2 linked regions of the Lentisphaera araneosa HTCC2155 genome follow. The main gene of each other region encodes a partner of the protein of the gene in region 2 in a complex. Links are inferred from orthologs where the notes say so. Each region holds a gene or a part of one and is shown on either strand. Other genes may lie near its edges.

Evidence for each region.
Region 1: the proteins of metK (region 2) and groL are in contact, whole or in part, in a cryo-EM structure (PDB 8P4O), measured with the Escherichia coli proteins. The link is inferred for Lentisphaera araneosa HTCC2155 from one-to-one orthologs.

What each region holds. Positions count from the first base shown.
Region 1 is NZ_ABCK01000013.1:11,078-21,692, forward strand. Bases 7,647-10,615 are described here. They hold groL (chaperonin GroEL), read right to left. Parts: upstream 9,973-10,615; coding sequence 8,320-9,972; downstream 7,647-8,319. Other genes in these bases: LNTAR_RS13645 (alpha-L-fucosidase), read right to left, coding at 7,647-8,120; groES (co-chaperone GroES), read right to left, coding at 9,991-10,278; dnaK (molecular chaperone DnaK), read right to left, coding at 10,360-10,615. In the rest of the region: LNTAR_RS25800 (DUF1559 family PulG-like putative transporter), read left to right, coding at 1-372; LNTAR_RS13630 (SGNH/GDSL hydrolase family protein), read left to right, coding at 399-1,181; LNTAR_RS13635 (right-handed parallel beta-helix repeat-containing protein), read right to left, coding at 1,756-3,912; LNTAR_RS13640 (right-handed parallel beta-helix repeat-containing protein), read right to left, coding at 3,926-6,361; more of LNTAR_RS13645, read right to left, coding at 6,372-7,646.
Region 2 is NZ_ABCK01000003.1:149,213-159,710, reverse strand. The notes cover bases 4,839-7,690. They hold metK (methionine adenosyltransferase), read right to left. Parts: upstream 6,930-7,690; coding sequence 5,748-6,929; downstream 4,839-5,747. Other genes in these bases: LNTAR_RS25100 (FtsK/SpoIIIE family DNA translocase), read left to right, coding at 7,574-7,690; LNTAR_RS03580 (DUF1456 family protein), read right to left, coding at 7,050-7,409; LNTAR_RS03590 (adenosine kinase), read right to left, coding at 4,839-5,744. Outside these bases: nrfA (ammonia-forming cytochrome c nitrite reductase), read right to left, coding at 1-532; nrfH (cytochrome c nitrite reductase small subunit), read right to left, coding at 541-1,056; ltrA (group II intron reverse transcriptase/maturase), read right to left, coding at 1,286-2,560; ahcY (adenosylhomocysteinase), read right to left, coding at 3,330-4,754; more of LNTAR_RS03590, read right to left, coding at 4,767-4,838; more of LNTAR_RS25100, read left to right, coding at 7,691-10,027; LNTAR_RS03570 (helix-turn-helix domain-containing protein), read left to right, coding at 10,024-10,498. UniProt on the Escherichia coli protein: Catalyzes the formation of S-adenosylmethionine (AdoMet) from methionine and ATP.

The sequences.
Region 1 (10,615 bases), on a different replicon or contig from region 2:
GATGATGCAGATACAGGTGCGGGCTTAGTTTATCGTGGTATCACAAGTGATCCTTGGTCAGGCGACAGTACAGAGATGGAGTCTTTACAAGTCAGTCAAATCACGGATCCTGATGATAGTATTGCCTTAATGGAAAATCAGATACAAGAAAATACTTTAGGCCATTATAGCTATGCAGTGGCAACTGCTTGGACGATTTTGAATCAGCAAAGCAATACAGATTTCTGGGCTCATGGTTTATGGAAAATGAATTTTCTTTATGCGGATGGTCATGTGGAATACAGAACTTATACTTCGACTTATGAAGGTTCTGGTTTTGATCCTTGGTCACAGTCAAATACTCGTAATACTCAATGGGACAGCAGAAAATAGCTAAAGAAGCTATTTGAGGATTTTTTATGAACTTATTTTACCGTATTCTGATTGTTTTTACTTTGAGCTTTACAGCTTTTTCTGTCGAACCAGGTTCTTTTGAAGAGAAGGCAAAAGCCTATAAATGGCAGCTTGTACCAGATCCGAGTTTACCTAATGTTCTTATCTTAGGTGATTCTATTTCAATTGGCTATACACTTTACGTCCGCGAGATGTTAAAAGGGAAAGCCAATGTTTATCGCCCGGTTGCGAATGATAAACCCTTGAACTGCGGTGATACCGCAAGCGGCCTCCGCAATCTTGAGGCATGGTTAAAAACTCAAGATGTTAAAAAATGGGACTTGATTCATTTTAACTGGGGACTTCATGATTTAAAAAGAATCCAACCAGGAACTCATTACAAAGAGGCAAGAGATCCTTCCGCAGCACCGGTGCGTAGTGTAGAGGATTATGAAATGAATCTTCAAAAATTAGTGACCTCATTAAAAGCGACTAAAGCTAAACTTATTTTTGCCACAACAACAGATTATCCAAAGGGAGTGGTGCCATGTCGACTTCCCGTTGATGCCCAACGCTACAATGACGCAGCTGAAAAAGTCATGATGACCAACAAAATAGAAATTAACGATTTATATAAATTTACACAGCCCCGTTTAAAAGAATTACAGATGCCCGTAAATGTCCATTTTTCCCTCAAGGGTTCTTACATCATCGCCAAAGAAGTGAGTGACCACATTGCAGATAAACTTAATATCAAAGACCTTAAGTTTGATTCTTTTTCTAAAATGAATCAAGCAATGAGAAAATGATTTAGTAAGCGCCTATTTACAGGAAAGATAAGTGCCATAAGCTTAAAAGATCTTCTGGTAGTTTTTGGTGAATTTTATCCTGACTCCGTGAACTCAGTAGTTCATGGATTCAGCTTAATACTTTATTTTGTAAGGACTCTTCCCCAGAGAGGGAGAATGTTAATAGCCTTAGGTTCATAGGCTCACAAAGGACTATTCAAAGTTTATCGCCTTCGTCGACAATTGAGCTTTATATAGCAAGGACTCTTCCCCGGAGGGGGAGAATACTATTAGCCCTAGGTGAATGAAATGAACCTAGGGAACTCTATAAATAAGAAGCTCGTCCTCGAAGAGGGCGTACAGTCCTTTCCATTTTGTGCTTGGCTCCCTTCAAGGATCGAATATTATATTTCTAATAAGTAGCCTTAGATAGGCTCACAGAGGGCTAGTAAAATTTATCGCCTTCGTCGATAATTGAGCTAAGTAATGCTTGTTCAAAGGGCGATTCAAAGATTTTGGAAAAGCGCTAGGAGTCAAAAAAAAACTCCAGTTCATTAGTGAAAGTGAACGGGAGCTTAACTCATGGATTCAGGTGTTAGTGAACGCGTTTTATTTTATTGACGTAGTAGTAATAGTCGCCTTGCATATCATTCCATTTAACGGGTAAGCTTGAACCCTGGCGCTTGAGCCAAGGATCATCAGTCGTGCCAATGTTGAGGAACTGTGATTTAGTGATAGGACGAATGCCGATTTCTGAAGCAGGAGAGTTCTCTGCAAAAGAAAGTTCTCCCGCTGGAAGATCTATAAATTGCGGATCTGCCATGAGGCTACGGCTATCCTGGCCTTTGAGATGCACTTTATCTAAGAAATTATCGGCCTGTTTGTTATGATTAGAATAATAAATATTATCATTGAGCATCGGGCCCATCATAAAAGTTTTGTAATGAAAATCATTGATGTTTCCCGTCGAGTAGAAAACATTCTTGCGAAAGCTCGATGAGTACTCCGCTCTATTTCCGGCCATGCCTGTGGTAAAACGCGTATTGAAGAAAAAGTTATTCTCGAAAGTGTTCTGCCCCTTCATACACAGGCCATCTTTTCCTGTTGTGCCCAATAAAATATTGAAGCTCAATAAAGAATAATGTGAGTCATCATCCGTCCGAATCATCGAACCCTTGGGGTGATTATAAACTAAATTATAGCGAACTAAATTATCATTACCATGAGCAGATAAGTAAATGCCATTGCCATCGTGCAAGCGCTTCATGCAATCGTGAACTTCATTGAACTCAATAATATTATGTCGAGCATGCATGTAGGGCTCGTAGGCTTTCCAATCTAAAGGATCTTTGATATATTTGATCTCATCCCAGCGAATAGAAGGCAAGTGTTCCCTTGTGCCCTTTGGGAACTGCCAAAACTTAAAGGGGTTTTTATCAGCTCGTTGATCTTTGGGGAATTTTTGAGAGAAAAAACGACGTCTAACGCCAGCGACAATAATGCCGCTATAACCTTGATCGTAAATATGATTCTTGGCAATCAAGTTATGACCACTCTGCCAAACAAAGATGCCTGGCGAATGCCAGTAGAGTGAGCCAATTTCGCTTAAGCTATTATTGATAATGGTATTGTGGTGATTGACGTCTTTCTTTCCTGGGCCATACCCCGCTAAAAGTATGGCGGTACCACCGAGTTTACTAAAACGATTATTGGCGATTGTAATATTTTGGCAATAAAGATCGAGTCGAACTCCATCACTCGCAGAATTGATGAAATTGCAATTGTGGACTTCGCAATCTTGGGCACCCCGAAAACGAATGAGTCCATTAGCTTTATCCCACATGTTCCAGTCGTGCTGAAGACCAATATCATTTTTAGTCCAGCGTTGACGATCGGCGTGACTAAAGCTGAGGTTTTCAAAAATAAAATTCTTTGCAGGTCGTTCCCCTTTTCCTTCTAAACTCGAATCAGTTTTTCCTTCAATGCGAATGAGTTCATTGAGGTAGGGTGCAAAAATATCTTTGACTTGATCATCTTTTGGCCAGTAGTAGAGAGTGCCGTTGTTCAAACACCATTCGCCAGCCTCATCGAGATGTTGCAGGGAGTTTTCTATCTGCCATTCACCACTCATGATATAGGTCGCAGGGATCTTGAGTTTCGTTTTTTTGGCACCCACACGCTCAAGGGGTAAATAGTTTACCAACCATTTACGAGTTGGTTGACCAAAGAGCTCGATATCTTTAATATTCTCTAGCTTAGCTATTTCGGGGTGCGTATTGAACTCGAAACGACTCTGCATATCGTTACAATAGAATTTACTGGGAGCCTCATTACTGAGTTCAATGATTTCTGAGCTCGCTCGTTTTAACATTTGATTTCCCTTGAAAAGCGCATGGAAATAATGCTCTCCTTCAGCCCAAGGAACTGGCGCGGACCAGATTTTGCCATTCATTAGTTCAGTTCGAGTCCAGCCTTCAATTTTGCGAGCTCCGCTAATAGTTGCTGATTCACCTGTTGCAGAACGAATAAGCGTTTTGGCATCAGAGCCACGCTCATCAAAAATCAAACTTTGATTTAGGTGATGAGTGCCTTCGTGGATGATAATCTCAATAGTGTCTTGATAATTGTTTTGTCGAAGTTCTTGCCACTCTTTATGGGCAGAACTGAGGTTGTTCTGATCTTTGTAGACGTGTATTTGCTTGGCATTTGCTAAGGAACTCAAGCAAATGACGAGAAGTAAAAATTTTTTCATGTTGGGATCTTTTTTAATTATGGACAAGTTGGGAAGTGGGGGCTTTTACGGTGAAACTCCAGGTTTCACCTGAACTGACTCCATCGGGATAAATAGCATCGACTCGCCAAAAGTATTTTTTTCCTGCTTCGAGCTGTGGGCTCGGGCAAATATTGCTCTTCTTCAATTCTTTAAGCAATTGAAGTTTCTTGGGGTCTGTGCCAAAATAAACTTTATGATCAGAGGCTTTGTAGGACTCGAGGAAAATGAGATCGACTTTGCTCTGATTGACTACACCTTCATCGAGTGGGATTGCTTGGCTAGGCTGCCATGCTTTATAACCTGGGATCCAGTAATGATCACTAGCGGCACTTTGATAAGCACCTATATCTATGCCCTGTTTTAATTCCTGGAAATTCTTTAGTGAAGTGTATTGATTGGGGTTCTCGGAAGCGAGTATGGTTCTACCAGAAGCAATTAGCGGACTATTGATTTTTGGTCGGAAATCTAGGTTTTGCGGATCACGCAAATACTTATAGGCTGCGCCAGCTTCTCTCATATTATGGTCGTGCTTACCTGGTAGCACATTGTAATTGAGGTCTTTGAAAAAGCGTGCGCCATTTTGGTAGTTGGCCTTACGTTTCTCGGTGATGCGCAAATCCCAACTGCGATGACTAATGTTCGCTAGGTTATTGCGAATAATTGATTTATCGTTGCCCATGATGCCGTGCATAGCTTTAAAGCCCTGGATACTGAAGTTGAAAGGCTCATTTTCTGGGTCGGGGAAATAATTACAGCTAATGACAGTATTATTAAAAATGAGGTGGCGGTCACCTTTAATTTGACTGGGTTGAGTATTCCAAATGACATTGAAAGCATAAAGGCCATCTCCATAAACGGATCCATCACTCTGATGAACGTCCATGCCATGGTAATCAAAGCGCACGCCTTGACGATTACAGTCATGTACCCAGTTATGACTTACCGTAGCGCCTTTTTGAACTTTAGTCCCCACATTAATTCCCGAGCCATCGTGTTGGAGGTTTCCTGCATCAAAAATTCGATTATACTTAATTGTACAAGAGTCTTCTATGGCGCGTATGCCTTCCGAGTTGCCGGTCCTAGAGAGGGTGCAGTTGCGGATGGTGCTACCTTTGCCAATCATAACAGAACCTGTACCACCATTCGTGTTCACATCCCATTCAATATCTTCGAAAAGGCAATTCTGGACAAGAGTGTTATCACCTTTAAAAATGATGGGAGCATTTGAGCGTGAAAAGATGCAATTGGTCAATTGGTTATCCTTACCGTCAAAAAAGGCCGACATCTGATTATTGCTGTTGCCATTAAAGGCATTGAACCAATCGAATTGCCCTAGGACATATTTATTATCGCTTAAATAATCAAAACGGCAGTCATTAAAACGAATGTTTTCAGAAAAACGTACATTGTAACCAGCAGCAAAAAAATCAAGATTTTCAAAGCTAAGATTTTTTACCTTAGTGAGCTCTAGCATGAAGTCATTTTTACGACTAGAAAATTTTAACTTATTTAAAGATTGTTGGTCCTCAGCCCTGTAATAGAGGTATTGGCTTTCTTTGTCATACCACCATTCATTATTTTGATCAAGGGCAGCGAGGCCATAAATATAATAGGCTGTATGCTGATGGAGTTCTCTTAATTTAATACCATCTTTTGCATAGGAAAAATGATCTGAACCGGCTTTGTGTTCTGTGATGGGGCGCGCCCATGTCATCCAGTGACCAATATTTAGAACGGCAATGGCTCCGGTAAAATCTAAAGCTGAATCAGCGAGGCTCTGAGTTTTGGCAAGACCAGAATAGCGACTATCTCCCTCATTAAAGCCATCTTTACTATGAGCTTTAAAGGCATCATCATAGGCGAGTCCTAAGCGGCTTTTTCCCGTAGGCTGACTCGATTTATAACCTCCATCGAGACTGCGCATGCCCTGAGTCATACGCCAGATTTTTCCATCTTCAAAAGTTGCGTTAGGCCAGCGCGCTAAGTAAGAATACTTATTATCTGCAAAGAGTTGCCATATGGCTAAATTCACTTTACTGCGATAGATCTTGTTTTGATAAAGTTCCCACTTGAGTTCAAGTTCTTGGGTGCCATCGATGACAACTTTTTCACCAGGGTAGGCGGCTATCTTAAGTTTCTTTTCAAAATTTTTGAGTTCGATAACTTCTTTGTAGCGACCTTCGCGTAAATAGATGGTGTAAGCGTCTGGAGCCTGTTGGATCGCAGTCATGATCGAAGCGTAGGGCTTTTCGAGTGAGCCATCTCCACTGGCCTTGGCATTGCTTTGGACATAGATGGCTTGTTGATCTAACTTTTGCGTTGGGACGTAAATTGATTTGGCGGGGGTACTCACATCTTCATGAATTGGAGAAGGTGTTTTCTGACATGAACATAAAAACGCGCTTAGAAGGCAGAGATATTTAATCATATGGGTGATCCTATTGAATGGGACGAAGACGAATGGATTTTAATTTAAAGAGTGATTGATGGTTTTTTGAAGTTTTTCTAAGAGAAATGCTATAATTTCCTATTTGATCAAGTTCGACTTCTCCGAGAGATAGCTCCTCAAACTTGGCCCATTTACCAGTGTTTTTCGCTTTACCTTTGAGGACTTTGTTGTTCAATTTGACCTCAAATGAATTTTCTTTGCCATTGAGTGCGGTGTCGAGCAAGACTTCATATTTTCCTGGGATCACAATTTCTTGTTTCCAGTTAGCGCTATCTTTATTGGAGTTAAATGAACGCAAGGTTTGCGTGTTCTTCTCATAGACAATGCTTTTTCCTTGGATAGTTGCCGCAGTCAAAGCTAAGCTTATGTCATTAGTGGATTGCTTTTCTGCATTTGCCGTCTTCGCAAAAGAGAGCGTCTCTGGAGAAAATTCGAGTACGACAACGGATGAATTTTCATCATAGGCTTCCTTAGGGATTTTAATCGTGAAGTTTTGATCATCAATCTCGAATTGAAGGGCTTCATTTGCTTGCTTAAATACATAAGCTTTTTGCAATGATCCTGCGAGGCCTTCAACTTTGAGCTGCTGGTTCTGAGGCCAGTCAAAAACATGTAGAAAGAGTGAGTTACCTTTTTTCAGTACGCGGCCCCAAGAAGGTCTTTTGACGGGAGCGTACTCAGTACCATAAAGAACTTCTCCGTGCATTTTTGTCCATTGCCCCATTTGCGCTAAACGATCAATGCATCCGTCCGGAAAGGTTCCCTCTGGTGTGGGACCCACATTGAGTAATAAATTGCCGCCTTTTGAATTGATATCGAGCAATTTTTGAATGAGCACTTGGCTACTTTTCCATTTCTTGTCGTGTGCTTTGTAGCCCCATGAGTGATTGATCGTCCAGCAGGCTTCCCAGTAATAATCGAGTTTTTCTCCCGGCGTTTGGTTCTCAGGTGTGCCAAAATCATATTTAAATTCTTTTCTTTTGGCGACGCGATTATTGATAATGGCATTGGGCTGAATTTTGCGTAAGAAACGATAAAGATCTTCGCCATCTTCCATGGTCCAAAAGTCATTCCAGTCGCCATCAAACCAAAAGATTTGTGTATCGTAGCGATCCACGAGTTCTTGTAGCTGATTTTTCATGTACTGAACATATTCTTTCTTTTTCTGTGGGGAAACCATCTCGATTTTCGCCCATTTATTCCAATGCCCCTTGGCGCCTTCTACAGGTTTTTGTGAATCGTGATGCCAATCAATCGTTGAATAATAAGTTCCAAACTTGAGTCCATATTTTTTACAAGCTGCACTGAGTTCACCTAATAGGTCACGGTCAATTCCAGCTGTATCTTTAATATCGTACTTTGTGTATTGGCTATCCCAAAGGCAAAAACCTTCGTGGTGCTTGGTGGTGATAACCATGTATTTCATGCCAGCTTCATAAGCGGCTTTGGCCCAAGCATCGGCATCAAATTGTTCGGGATTGAAACGTTCGGCCACTTTTACATATTGCTCTTTTGGGATATCCGCTTTCGCCTGAATCCATTCCGCGTAAAACTCCATTTCCTTACCCTGCCAAGAGCCTTTCAATACAGAGTAGGCTCCCCAGTGAATGAACATGCCAAACTTGGCGTCGTTAAACCATTCCATTCTTTGATCGAGATCTTTTTGATTCGTCGCTTGATCCAAGGCTTGGATATTAAATGTCATTAAACAGCTAATGGCTAAAAGGAAGTGCTTCATATTATTCTCTTACTTTACTTATTATTAATCTAAGCAGATAAGCGAAGCTCTTTCGGGAATGTTACTAAGCTGGAAAATAAATGATGTAATTTGTCGATTTTTTTCTTAGAACGTTAAAAAATAAGATCACGAGCTCAAACTTCACATAAAAAAAGGCGCCCCGATTGGGACGCCTTTTTTATGAATCAGTTAAAACTGATTACATCATGCCGGGCATTCCGCCCATGCCACCTGGCATTCCGCCGCCGTGGTGATCACCACCGCCACCAGCAGGAGCTTCTTCTTTGATGTCAGTAATGAGACATTCAGTAGTAAGGAGAAGACCAGAGATAGAACCAGCGTGCTGTAAAGCAGAACGCGTTACTTTCTTAGGGTCGATAACACCAGCTTCGAGCATGTCAACGTATTCGTCAGTTGCAACGTTGAAACCGTAGTTGCCTTCGCCTTCGCGAACTTTTGCGATGACAATTGAAGCTTCACCAGCTGCATTGTTAACGAGCTGACGAAGTGGAGCTTCACATGCGCGAGCAATGATAGATGCACCAACAGCTTCGTCGCCAGAGAGTTCGATGCCAGCTGCAACAGCTTGAGCACGGATGTACGCAACGCCGCCACCAGCAACAATACCTTCGTCAACAGCTGCACGAGTTGCGTGAAGCGCATCGTCAACGCGGTCTTTTTTCTCTTTCATTTCAGTTTCAGTTGCAGCGCCAACGTTAATGACGGCTACACCACCAGCGAGCTTCGCAAGACGCTCTTGGAGTTTTTCTTTGTCGTACTCAGAAGTAGACTCTTCGATTTGAGCTTTAAGAAGCTTCACACGACCCATGATCTCAGCTTGAGCACCTTTACCATCAACAACAACTGTGTTGTCTTTGTCAACGATAACGCGCTTAGCAGAACCGAGGTCTTCGAGAGTGACGTTTTCGAGCTTCATGCCGAGGTCTTCAGTGATGCATTTACCACCAGTGAGGATAGCGATGTCTTCGAGCATAGCTTTACGACGATCACCGAAACCAGGAGCTTTAACAGCACAAACATTGAGTGTGCCACGGAGCTTGTTGATGACGAGAGTAGAAAGAGCTTCGCCTTCAACGTCTTCAGCGATGATGAGGAAAGGCTTACCAGTTTTGCTCACTTCTTGGAGAAGCGGGAGCATGTCTTGGAGGTTAGCAATTTTCTTTTCGAAAATGAGGATGTAAGGATCTTCGAGGAGAGCTTCACGTGACTCGAGGTCAGTTGAGAAGTAAGGCGAGAGGTAACCTTTGTCGAACTGCATACCATCAACAACGTCGAGAGTTGTTTCGATAGTTTTTGACTCTTCAACAGCGATTGTGCCGTCTTTACCAACTTTGTCCATAGCGTCAGCAATGATGCTACCGATTTCTTCGTCGCCGTTAGCAGAGATCGTAGCGATCTGCTTAACTTGCTCGTTAGTTTCAACAGGAGTACTGATGTTTGCGAGCTCCGCAACCATAGCAGCAACAGCTTTGTCGATACCACGCTTAAGACTCATGGGGTTAGCACCCGCAGTTACATTCTTAAGACCTTCACGGTAGATAGCTTCTGCAAGAACTGTTGCAGTAGTTGTACCGTCACCAGCGAGATCAGCAGTTTTTGAAGCAACTTCGCGAACCATTTGAGCACCCATGTTTTCGTAAGGGCATTCGAGTTCGATTTCTTTAGCTACAGAAACACCATCTTTTGTGATATGAGGAGTGCCAAAGCTCTTGTCGAGAACAACGTTACGGCCTTTTGGACCGAGAGTAACTTTTACAGCTTTAGAGAGCTTCTCTACACCCGAGAGGAGCTTGCGACGAGCGTTCTCGTCGAAAATTAATTGTTTAGCCATTTGTAAATATTCCTAAAATTATTTTACGATTGCGAGGATATCGTTTTGGTTGAGGATTTTGTATTCCTGACCGTCAGCTTTCACTTCAGTACCACCATATTTAGAGACAATCACTGTGTCGCCTTCGGCAACGTGGAAAGTGATTTCTTTACCATTAGCGTCAATACCACCAGTTCCGAGGGCAATAACTTTGGCTTCTTGTGGCTTTTCTTTAGCTGAGTCGGGGAGGATAATTCCGCCAACGCTTACTTCTTTTACTTCGATCTCTTGAACGAGAACGCGATCACCTAGAGGCTGAATGCTCATAGTTGGTTTTCTCCGTATTAGGTTTTTGTTAGGATATAAGGAAAGCTGACTCCCAAGAGGGGAGTCAGCAGATTTTTTAGCTTAAACGAAGTCGGCGTCGATGATGTCGTCGTCTTCTTTCTTCTTTTCAGAATCAGCAGCGCCCGCAGCACCTGCACCAGCAGCTCCTGCCGCACCGGCTGCGCCAGCGCCAGCGCCATCAGCACCTGGAGCACCCATGTACTGACCGAGTTCTTGAAGGCGAGCTTCGAACTTCTCTGTGAGCTCTTTGATCTCAGCATAGTTGTTCGCTTCGCAAGCTTCTTTGATTTTTGCGATGTCCGCATCGAAAGACTCT
Region 2 (10,498 bases):
CAATTTCGTGACCTTTATCATACCACTTGCCTTTATAGAATTCTTTCACACCCTTCTCTTCCATTACTCTAGGAACATCAGGACTTTTACATGCCCAACAAGTCGCAGGCATAGGTCCGTCACCCTCTTTAGTTGGGCCACCTGTACGAAGTGTATTATGAATATCTTCGACTGCATGCATATGACCACGAGGTGCATTATAGTCTTTTGAAAAACCGTAACCCGCCCATAGAACTACAAAATCAGGACTTTCTTCAAGCATATCCACCATGGTGCTACCATTATGCTTAGACTTGAATTCGCCTTTCATTGTCGCCTTCCAGCCTTCGTATTGTTTGGGGTAATTTTTCGCCCACTTTTCACTACGAGGTTCATACGGTTGTACATCTGCACCAACCATATTCATACGGACCGCCTCAACCTTACGCTCCTTTATATTCGAGAGCATTAGACCTGCAATAACAACGAGCACCGCTGTTAGTACAAAAACAATCCAGGGGTTAAAGCCCTTTTCGTTTCCTTCATTACTCATAATTTCTCCTATTTCTTTTTAAGCCAATCGGCAATTTCTGTTTTCATTAAAGAGGTATTTGCTTTGTGATTTGCAGAAAGACTTCTGACATCTCCATGGGGCACTTGACGGTGACATTCCCAACAGTTCCTATCCGTTCCTTCTGGTGACACCACGTGTGTTTCACCTAAATGCTGTGAATGACAACGAAGGCAATTTTGTTGAACAACCTTTTGACCAGCCTCCAACATTTGAACTGTCTGGTGTTGATTTTTCCCACGTATTGTAAAAAGACTCGCATGACGAATGCCGTCTTTTGCTTTAAAGAAGTACTTACTAACAACACTGTCATGGGGTACATGACAGTCATTGCAAGTTGCATGCTCTCGATGCGAACTATTGCGCCAACTCGCGTGCTGAGGCCCCATTACATGACAATTCATACATGTTGCTGGATCATCTGAAAGATATGAAGCCGCATTTGAAACGTAAAACAAGTCAATCAATAAACCCACAAGCACACCACCGACTATTGCCGCGGGCATTTTCCACCCTTTGGGGGGAATCAGTTTTCTAAGAATACTCACCTAACCATCCATATTTAGTATTTAACACTGCGATAATATAAAGCCTCTATATATCGATGAAATTTTTTCTTTGTTAAATTAGCAATAAATCCACATCGAGTAGAGTAAGTCAGAGCACTAGGCTCTGACTTATCCCTCTCACAGAACCGTACGTACGGTTCACGTATACGGCTCCTGTATATGTTTATTACCATGATGGTACAGAAATCCCTGTTTCAACTTTGTTCATGTCGAATAGTTTCAGTTCATCAAACAAGCTATTAGGCATGGAATAATGCGCATGCTGTGAGCAGGCATTACGCCAAGATATCATCTTAATGGCTTTGAAGTCACCTTGATAGCCTCTTTGTCTAAGAACTCGTTGGAGTTTGGCTGGTTTCTTCCAAAGCTTCATCTGCTTTGAGCGAAGTCTACGGCGTATCCAGGCCATGAGCTCCTCGAAGAGTTTCTTGCAATTAGCAACTCGGAAGTAATTGGCAAAGCCTCGCATCTTGGGACGAAGTTCATCAATGACTCTTTGTAGATTCACTGGTGAGTTTCGCTTGGTGATGAGCTTTACTTTTCCCTTGAATGCTTTGATCTTCTTTTGCTGTATTTGAGTACACCAGCCAAAGATTTTCACTCCAAGAAATTTAATCCCCGTACTCGAGTGAGCTAAATGAGTTTTCTCTTTATTCACTGTGAGTTTAAGGTCTTCTTCCAGAATCTTACTTGCTTGAGCGAGCGCATTCTCTGCAGCGCTTTGTGAACGAGTAAATATCAAGATATCATCTGCATAACGCACAATTCTGTGGCCACGTCTCATCATTTCTTGATCGAATTCATTGAGATAAACATTGGCAATTAAAGGGCTGATAACTCCACCCTGTGGACTACCAAGTTCACTCGGCTCGAATTCGCCTTTATTCATCACACCGCTCTTGAGAAAGAACTCAATCAAATTAAGAATACTTCCATCGCTGACTCGTTTACGAAAGCATTTGATAATAAGACTGTGATCCAAGGTATCAAAACACTTGGACAAGTCCATATCCACCACATGCTTCATTTCATACTTGCGCATGAAAAGCTGAGCTTTTGCTATCGCTTGATGGCAACTGCGCTGGGGCCGGTAGCCATAACTCGACGGATGGAAATCCTCTTCAAAGATGTCCTGTAATATATCCAGCAGAGCCTGCTGAACAACACGGTCGCGAACTGCTGGAATCCCGAGCTTGCGAACACCTCCATCATCTTTAGGTATCTCCACCCTCAAAACTGGCTGTGGTCTGTAGCTCTTATCCTTGAGTTCACGAACTAATAAACGTACTTGATCTACCAAGTCATCCGCAAAGTCCGCCGTTGACTGAGAGTCTATTCCCGCAGATCCATCAGCTTTCTTCACTTTTGAAAAGGCTTGCATCAGAGCAAACTCTGAAAGTAGCTTTGAGTACAAACTATAGTAAACACGTTTATTTTTCATTTCTGTTGATCCTTCTTTCACGACTATCAAATAAGAATGAGATCTTCATTTGAGTTCAAAAGCCTTCTAGCTCATGGCAATTTACTTTTGAGGGCCCAAACTACTCTCATGGTCGGGCTTGGAGCGAGATTACATTTCACTACTTTCCTGCTTCCAAGACACCACGCCTATCAGCGTCTCCGTGTCCTTCTTACTTGATCGCACGTGCTTTTGTTATCATTTCACACATACTTCATCCCTTCGCAATCAATGAGACTTTTGGCATTCATTGACCCCTACAAACTACGTTGTAAGTCATCTTGGTTTTATCCTCCACACTGTTACCAGCTTTCACAGGCCGAGATTTATTCACTACTATGGAATCATCTGACTCCCTGCACCACTTCGGTCAATCTTGAGTCTCCTCTTGATTTAGCCTTACCACCTCGGACGGATGAGCAGGGGGATCCCCAGTTATTGCACTGACTCCCTGTAAGGTTTACCGACCTCAAGCACACATTAGGACTGATCAAGTATTGGGACTTCATCATGTTTTGCAGACTCACCCTCCTAATGTGCCGTATCAGGTTCGCTTACGCTCCGGCCACCTTACTTCCTATCGCTTCCTTCACACCTCACAGTTACCCGTGACGCACTTGCGAATCGAATTGACTTCCCCTTGATCGGGGCGACCCCGATTTCTTTCAAGCGGGCGGGTTTGCCAGCTTTGCTGGGCAAACAAAAAAAGCCCGAGAATTATCTCGGGCTCAGGCTCATAATCTAAATAAGATTAGTAGCGGTAATGCTCAGGCTTATAAGGACCTTCAACTGGAACGCTAATATAATCAGCTTGCTCTTGACTGAGAGTCGTTAATTTTGCACCTAGTTTACCCAAGTGTAAACGAGCAACTTCTTCGTCGAGCTCTTTACTGAGACGAGTAACACCGATTTTGCGATCTGCGTTCTTCGCAATATCAATCTGAGCAATCGTTTGGTTAGTGAAGCTGTTAGACATTACAAAACTTGGGTGACCAGTTGCACAACCGAGGTTAATTAAACGACCAGCTGCGAGAACATAGATAGAACGTCCGTCAGCGAAAGTATATTTATCTACAGGTCCACCAGGAATATCGTCTGTCTTAACTGACATTTTTACAACACCAGGCGTTGATTCAAGCTCAGCCATTTGGATCTCGTTATCAAAGTGACCAATATTACAAACAATGGCTTGGTCTTTCATATTAGCCATATGCGCAGCTGTAATGATATCTTTATTACCCGTAGTTGTTACGTAGATGTCAGCAACCGGAAGAGCATCTTCAACTGTAGTCACTTCGTAACCCGTCATACAAGCTTGAAGAGCGCAAATGGGATCAACTTCAGAAACGAGAACTCGAGCACGCTCATTAACGAGCGATTCCGCAGAACCTTTACCCACATCACCAAAACCACAAACCATAGCTACTTTACCAGAAAGAAGCACGTCCATCGCACGTTTAATACCATCTACGAGTGAGTGACGGCAACCGTAAACATTATCGAATTTCGATTTAGTTACTGAGTCATTTACATTGATCGCCTGGAAAAGAAGCTCGCCTCTTTCTTCCATCTGAATAAGACGGTGAACACCTGTAGTTGTTTCTTCTGAAACACCAACAACTTTCTTGGCAACTTCTGTCCAGTGACCTGGCTTCTCTTTAAGAATGCGCTTAATAAGATTGAAAAGAACTTGCTCTTCTTCGCTACCCGGAGTCTCGAGGAAAGCCACATCGCCAGCTTCTGCTTTTACACCAAGGTGAATGAGCATAGTTGAATCGCCACCATCATCAACAATTTGATCCGGACCAGAACCATCAGGCCAAGTTAAAGCTTTGTAAGTACATTCCCAGTACTCTTCTAAAGTTTCACCCTTCCAAGCAAATACTGGAGTTTCAGCTGCTGCAATAGCTGCTGCCGCGTGGTCTTGAGTCGAGAAGATGTTACAAGAACACCAACGTACATCTGCACCAAGAGCTGTAAGAGTTTCGATGAGAACTGCAGTTTGAATTGTCATGTGGAGTGAACCCATGATTTTCAAACCTTTAAGCGGTTGCTCTTCGCCGTATTTTTCACGTGTTGCTATTAAACCTGGCATCTCGTGTTCTGCAATATCTAGTTCTTTACGACCAAACTCTGCAAGAGAGATGTCGGCAATTTTATAATCTGAAAAACTCATTTGTTTTTTCCTTTATAGTTCATTTAAAAATGTTTTAATTCTATCCCATCCAGCCTCGGGAATAACGGCGCCCATGATTTGTACAACTTCCGAACCAGTTTTGGCGCCCAGTTTTGCACTTTTTTCAAGTCCATAATCATTGTACAGACCGTAGAGAAAACCAGAAGCCCAAAGGTCACCAGCACCAGTTGTATCAACTGCCTCTACTTTATAAGAATTTACAAATACTGTTTCCTCACCTTTCCTAACCCAAGCCCCTTCAGGACCAAGTTTAACGGCAACAACATCACAGTATTTAGATAGGCTATCAAGAGCGACTTGTGGATCTTCGCTACCACACCAAGCCTTGGCTTCATCTTCGTTAGCAAAAACCATATCAATATATTGATCAAGGATTTCTCCCAAAACTTCTGCGTTCGCTTGAACCACTTCAAAAGCCGCTAAATCAAGACTAACTGTACAGCCCGCTTCTTTTGCTGCATGAAGTGTCTTGATCGTGAGATCATAATTAAAAAGCATGTAACCTTCGAGGTGCGCATGAGTACAGTTCTCAAAATCTGCTTTACTGACTTCATCGACTGCTAAAGTTGCAGCCGCGCCCAAATGAGTACGAAGGGTTCTTTGGGCATCTGGAGTAACCAAAGATATACATGTACCTGTAGGAGTAAAAGCACAGGATTTAAATGCATGTGCTGAACCACCGGCGCTTTCGAAACTTTCTACAAAATAATCACCGCGCTGATCACGACCAACTTTACCTAAGAAAGCACCACTCTCACCAAGCTTCATCAATCCAATCAAAGTATTTGATGCAGATCCACCTGGAGCCACTTCTGGGTTTGCTAGAGAATCAATAATAGAGTCCATCTCATTGTGATCAACCATAATCATTCCGCCCTTTTCACCACCTACGCTGTCGACGAAAGCATCATCAACACGACCAAGAACATCAACTAATGGTGAACCAGCGCCAATAAATTTTGCCGACATATATTAAACCCCTGCAGCTGCTTTAAGCTCTGCAACTTTAGTCATTTGCTCCCAAGGGAAAATATCGCGACCAAAGTGGCCATAAGCAGCTGATTGCTGATATTTCCAGTTTGAAGGAGTCTTCAATTTAAGTTCAGAAATTAGGTCAGCAGGCTTCATTGAGAAAACTTGGCTTACAATCGCTTCGAGATCCTTATCATCTTCAAGCGTACCCGTACCGTAAGTGTCAACATTAACTGAAATTGGGTAAGGAACACCAATGGCGTAAGCGACTTGAATTTCACATTTTTCAGCTAAACCAGCAGCAACAATATTTTTTGCTACATAACGGCTATAGTAAGCTGCAGAACGGTCAACTTTTGAAGGGTCTTTACCAGAGAAAGCACCACCACCATGTGAACCAACACCACCATATGTATCTACGATGATTTTACGACCAGTCAAACCACAGTCACCATGAGGCCCACCAATAACGAATTTACCCGTTGGGTTGATATGGTAAACAATTTCTTCTTGAAGAAGGTCAGCAGGGATAACCTCTGAAACCACTTGCTTAACGATCTGCTCTAATTGAGCGATATCCATCTCTTCTCTGTGCTGATGAGAAACAACCACTGCAGTCACTGCAGCTGGCTTACCGTTTTCGTAACGAATGGAAACTTGGCTTTTTGAATCCGGTAATAAGAATGCGTAATCAGGATTATTTTTTCTAACATCTGCAAGCTTCTCTAAAATTTTATGTGAGTAGTAGACAGGCGCAGGCATAAGTGCTTCAGTTTCGTTTGAAGCATAACCAAACATCATACCCTGGTCACCGGCACCCTGCTCAGCGTGAAGGCCAGCGCCCTCATCAACACCTTGTGCGATATCCGCAGATTGTTCGTGAACTCTAACTTGGACTTCGCAAGTTGCCGAATCAAAACCGATACCGTCAGAAACATAACCGATGTCACTGATAACTTTGCGAGCAATCGCTTCGTAATCAATCTTTGCATTTGTCGTGATTTCACCTGCAATAACAACGAGATCTGTCGTCACTAATGTTTCACAAGCCACACGGCTCGCAGAATCTTGCTCCAGGCACGCGTCGAGAATAGCATCAGAAATCTGATCAGAAACTTTATCGGGGTGGCCTTCAGAAACTGACTCTGAAGTGAAGATATGTGTTGTATGTATTTTACTCATATTTGTTTTCCATATTTATATATTTGCATAGACGAATATATGCAGAGCAAGTTACTTTTCAAACTAATTTTTTTAAAACTTAAAATACTTTATTTAAAAGCCTGAAGAAGAAATCCCCTATTAATCTTCAAAAACCCCTGATTCCATAGCTTCCCGAGCCTTGGATGTGCAATCATCAATAGCACTCAAAGCTTCCGAATTTCCGCGCTCTGCCAAAGATTGGATCGCGTTTAATATAGCGAATGGTGGCACATTAGGCTCTTCCTTTGTCCCACGAGAGTAAAGAATGAGAGCATCTAGAAAATCGATTAAAACCGCATCTTCCATCTTTTTAAAGTTCTTATGACTAGGCGCCACCATAAAAGCACCCACCTGGCTAGAATTCACATCGTAGCCTGCCAACTCGAAGATATCCAACAAGTCCCTTTTCTGTAAATTAAAAGCAATGCCAATTTTCTTTAAGACTGTATTTGCGTCCATGTTTTTTATCCTGATTTTCTAATTTGATTGAGCATAATAAATCAATACTGACAAATATCCATTAAAAAACTGAATTTGAGTCACAAGAGGCCTCTCATTCCTTTATTTTTGAACAAGACAAATTACTTTAGAAAAATCAATTAAAATTCGAGTTAAAGTTTTTCATGGAAAGTACAAATACCCTCTTTCACAAAACCAAAGAACGAGGTCTACACACCTTCATATTCACCATGGTACTCATGGTATTTATTTCCGTTATCTCATATTCCCCCTCAGACTTAAGTGCCATCACTGGAGGCAAACTCGAACACCAATACTCTAACCTCTTTGGCGCCCTTGGTGCTCGTATCTCCTACATCATGCTTTTGAGCTTTGGGCTAGGTGCTTACCCCATAACAATCTTGATTTTTTCTTCCGCCATCCGTCGACTCATAAATTTAAACATTCATAAAACGAACTGGATCTACTTTCTCTCTATCGCTTTTTTTGCGAGCGGCATTTCAACCTGCCTCGGCTGCTATCCTGACTTCATGTCTAGCCTATGCAAGAGCCTCAACATCTCCCAGATCCCCGGCGGCGCCCTAGGCAGCCTACTCGCCAACCCTGAACACGGATGGCTTTACCACATCTGCAACAGACTTGGCTGTATAATCCTTTCATTAGCCCTCATCTCTTACAGTCTTTATATCTTCATGAATTTTGATTGGCCGAAACAGAAAAAAGACGACAATGAAGCCAAAGAGAAAGAAGCCAAAGTAAAAACTCCTGCAAAAGAAGAGCATGCCAACTCTTCCACTAAACACAGTTCACTTTCAAACCTGAAAAATACTATCGCCTCATGGTTTCAGACTAAACACGAAGAGGATAACGCTCTTCAGGAAGTCGAAAGCAAGAAGGCTGACGACTACCTCCCAGCCGTGACTGACGATAACAAGCTTCAACAAGAAGAAGCACCAAGCCCAGAACCAACTCCTCGAAAAAAACCTAAAAAGACAAAAGAAGTCGAAGGGGAACAAGAACTCCCATTAGCTGAAGCCCAACAAACAGCGCCTAGTGATGACCATATAATTGACGACGAAAAACCCCACGAAATTTTCTCTGGTCAACTAACGGAACCCCAACATTCAACGAAATCTTCGCGCTACAAACTTCCCACAGCATCACTACTGACTGATGGTGACTCAAGCATCAAGATCAGCCAAGAGGAACTTCAGCGCAAAAAAGAAATCATCCAAGAAACACTTGAGCACTTTAAAATTAAAGCTCGCATGGGCGAAGCCTTCCCCGGGCCTCGAGTGACACTTTACGAAATCATCCCGGAAAAAGGTGTACGTGTCGAAAAGATTGATAGCATCTCAAATAACCTCACCATGGAACTCCAAGCGCCAATGGGCATCCGCATCATCACACCGATACCCGGTCGTCGTTCCGTTGGCGTAGAAGTCCCTAATGATGAAGACTCAAGTGTTTGGCTACGCGGTATGGTTCAAGCCAAAGACTTTAAAAATTCTGATGCCATGATCCCTATTGCTCTTGGTAAAGACGGCACAGGCAACACCTCGGTCATGGATTTAGCTAAAGCCCCACACCTTCTGATTGCTGGCACAACTGGCTCGGGTAAATCTGTTTTCATGAATTGCTTAATCATGAGCTTACTCTACCGCTTCTCACCCGACGAACTAGAGCTCATCATGGTAGACCCTAAAAAAGTAGAACTTGCTCCCTACGAAGATATCCCTCATCTTGTATGCCCCATTATCACTGAATCCGAACAAGTTCCTGCTGCCTTACGTTGGGCATGCTTCGAAATGAATGTTCGCTACGACCTACTTGCTGCGGTAAGAGTCCGCAACCTCGCCGACTTCAACAATCGAACGAAAAAACCAAACGAACCAACCGAAGATAAAAATGGCAACTCTATCCCCGACAAACTGCCCATCACAGTTATTATCATTGATGAATTTGCCGACTTAATGAGTAACAAAAATACTAAGGGCGAAATCGAGAATTCAGTCTCCACGCTCGCGGCTAAAGCCCGTGCGGTCGGCATCCACCTCGTCCTTGCCACGCAAAGCCCAAGAACAAATGTGATTACTGGTATTATCAAAGCCAACTTTCCAACCCGCATTGCCTTCCAAGTTGGCTCATACATTGACTCCATGACGATCTTGGGCACTAAAGGCGCCGAAGGCCTCTTAGGCAAAGGTGACATGCTCTTCAATCCACCTGCTTCAAGCTCACTCATGAGAATCCAGTCCGCATGGACACCTGATGCAGATGTGGAAAAAGTCGTTGAATTTATCTCCAAACAACAAAGCCAACGCTTCAAAGATATTATAAAAACGGGTTCAACAGAAAGCTCTAATGGAACTGATGGAGAAGAATACGAAGGCGACGACAACAAACACGATAACGTCATTTCTCAAGCCATGGAAATCATTCGAAGAGACAAAAAAACTTCCATCTCTTATCTACAAAGAAAAATGCGTATCGGCTACAACAAAGCCGCCAATATTATTGAAGAACTTGAAGATATCGGATTCTTAAGCCCTGCAGACCACACTGGCAAACGCGAAATTTTAGACGACATATACAAAAACCCTGAGGAGCCCTCATGAGTACCGAAGATGACAACTTATTTGAACAGGAACTCCCACTCTACAACGAGACTCCAAAACCACTGATTTTAAAGAAAGCCGAAGACATATCGTCCTCGCCTACTGAGGTGACATCAGACACGCAAGATTCAGCTGAAAAAACACTAAAGATCAAAAGCACTGCATGCAGAGAAAATACCGCTGACTTAAATTCACGCTCTAGTCAAGCACCGCAATCGTCAGGGCTAAAAATCAAAACTTCTAATAGCCACGAAACCCCTCCTTCTTTGCTCATCAAGAAAGCTAATTCGGAAACCAATCCTGAATCTAGTGAAGAAATAAGCGACCCCACATACGAAGACGCTACTGCGCCTATTGAAGAAGTAGAAAATTTTGACCAAGAAACAAATCCAACGACACTTCATCAAGAGCGCGAGCAGCAACAAACTCCTCCCATCAACAGCATGGACGGAGAGCTTTTCAGTGGCACCA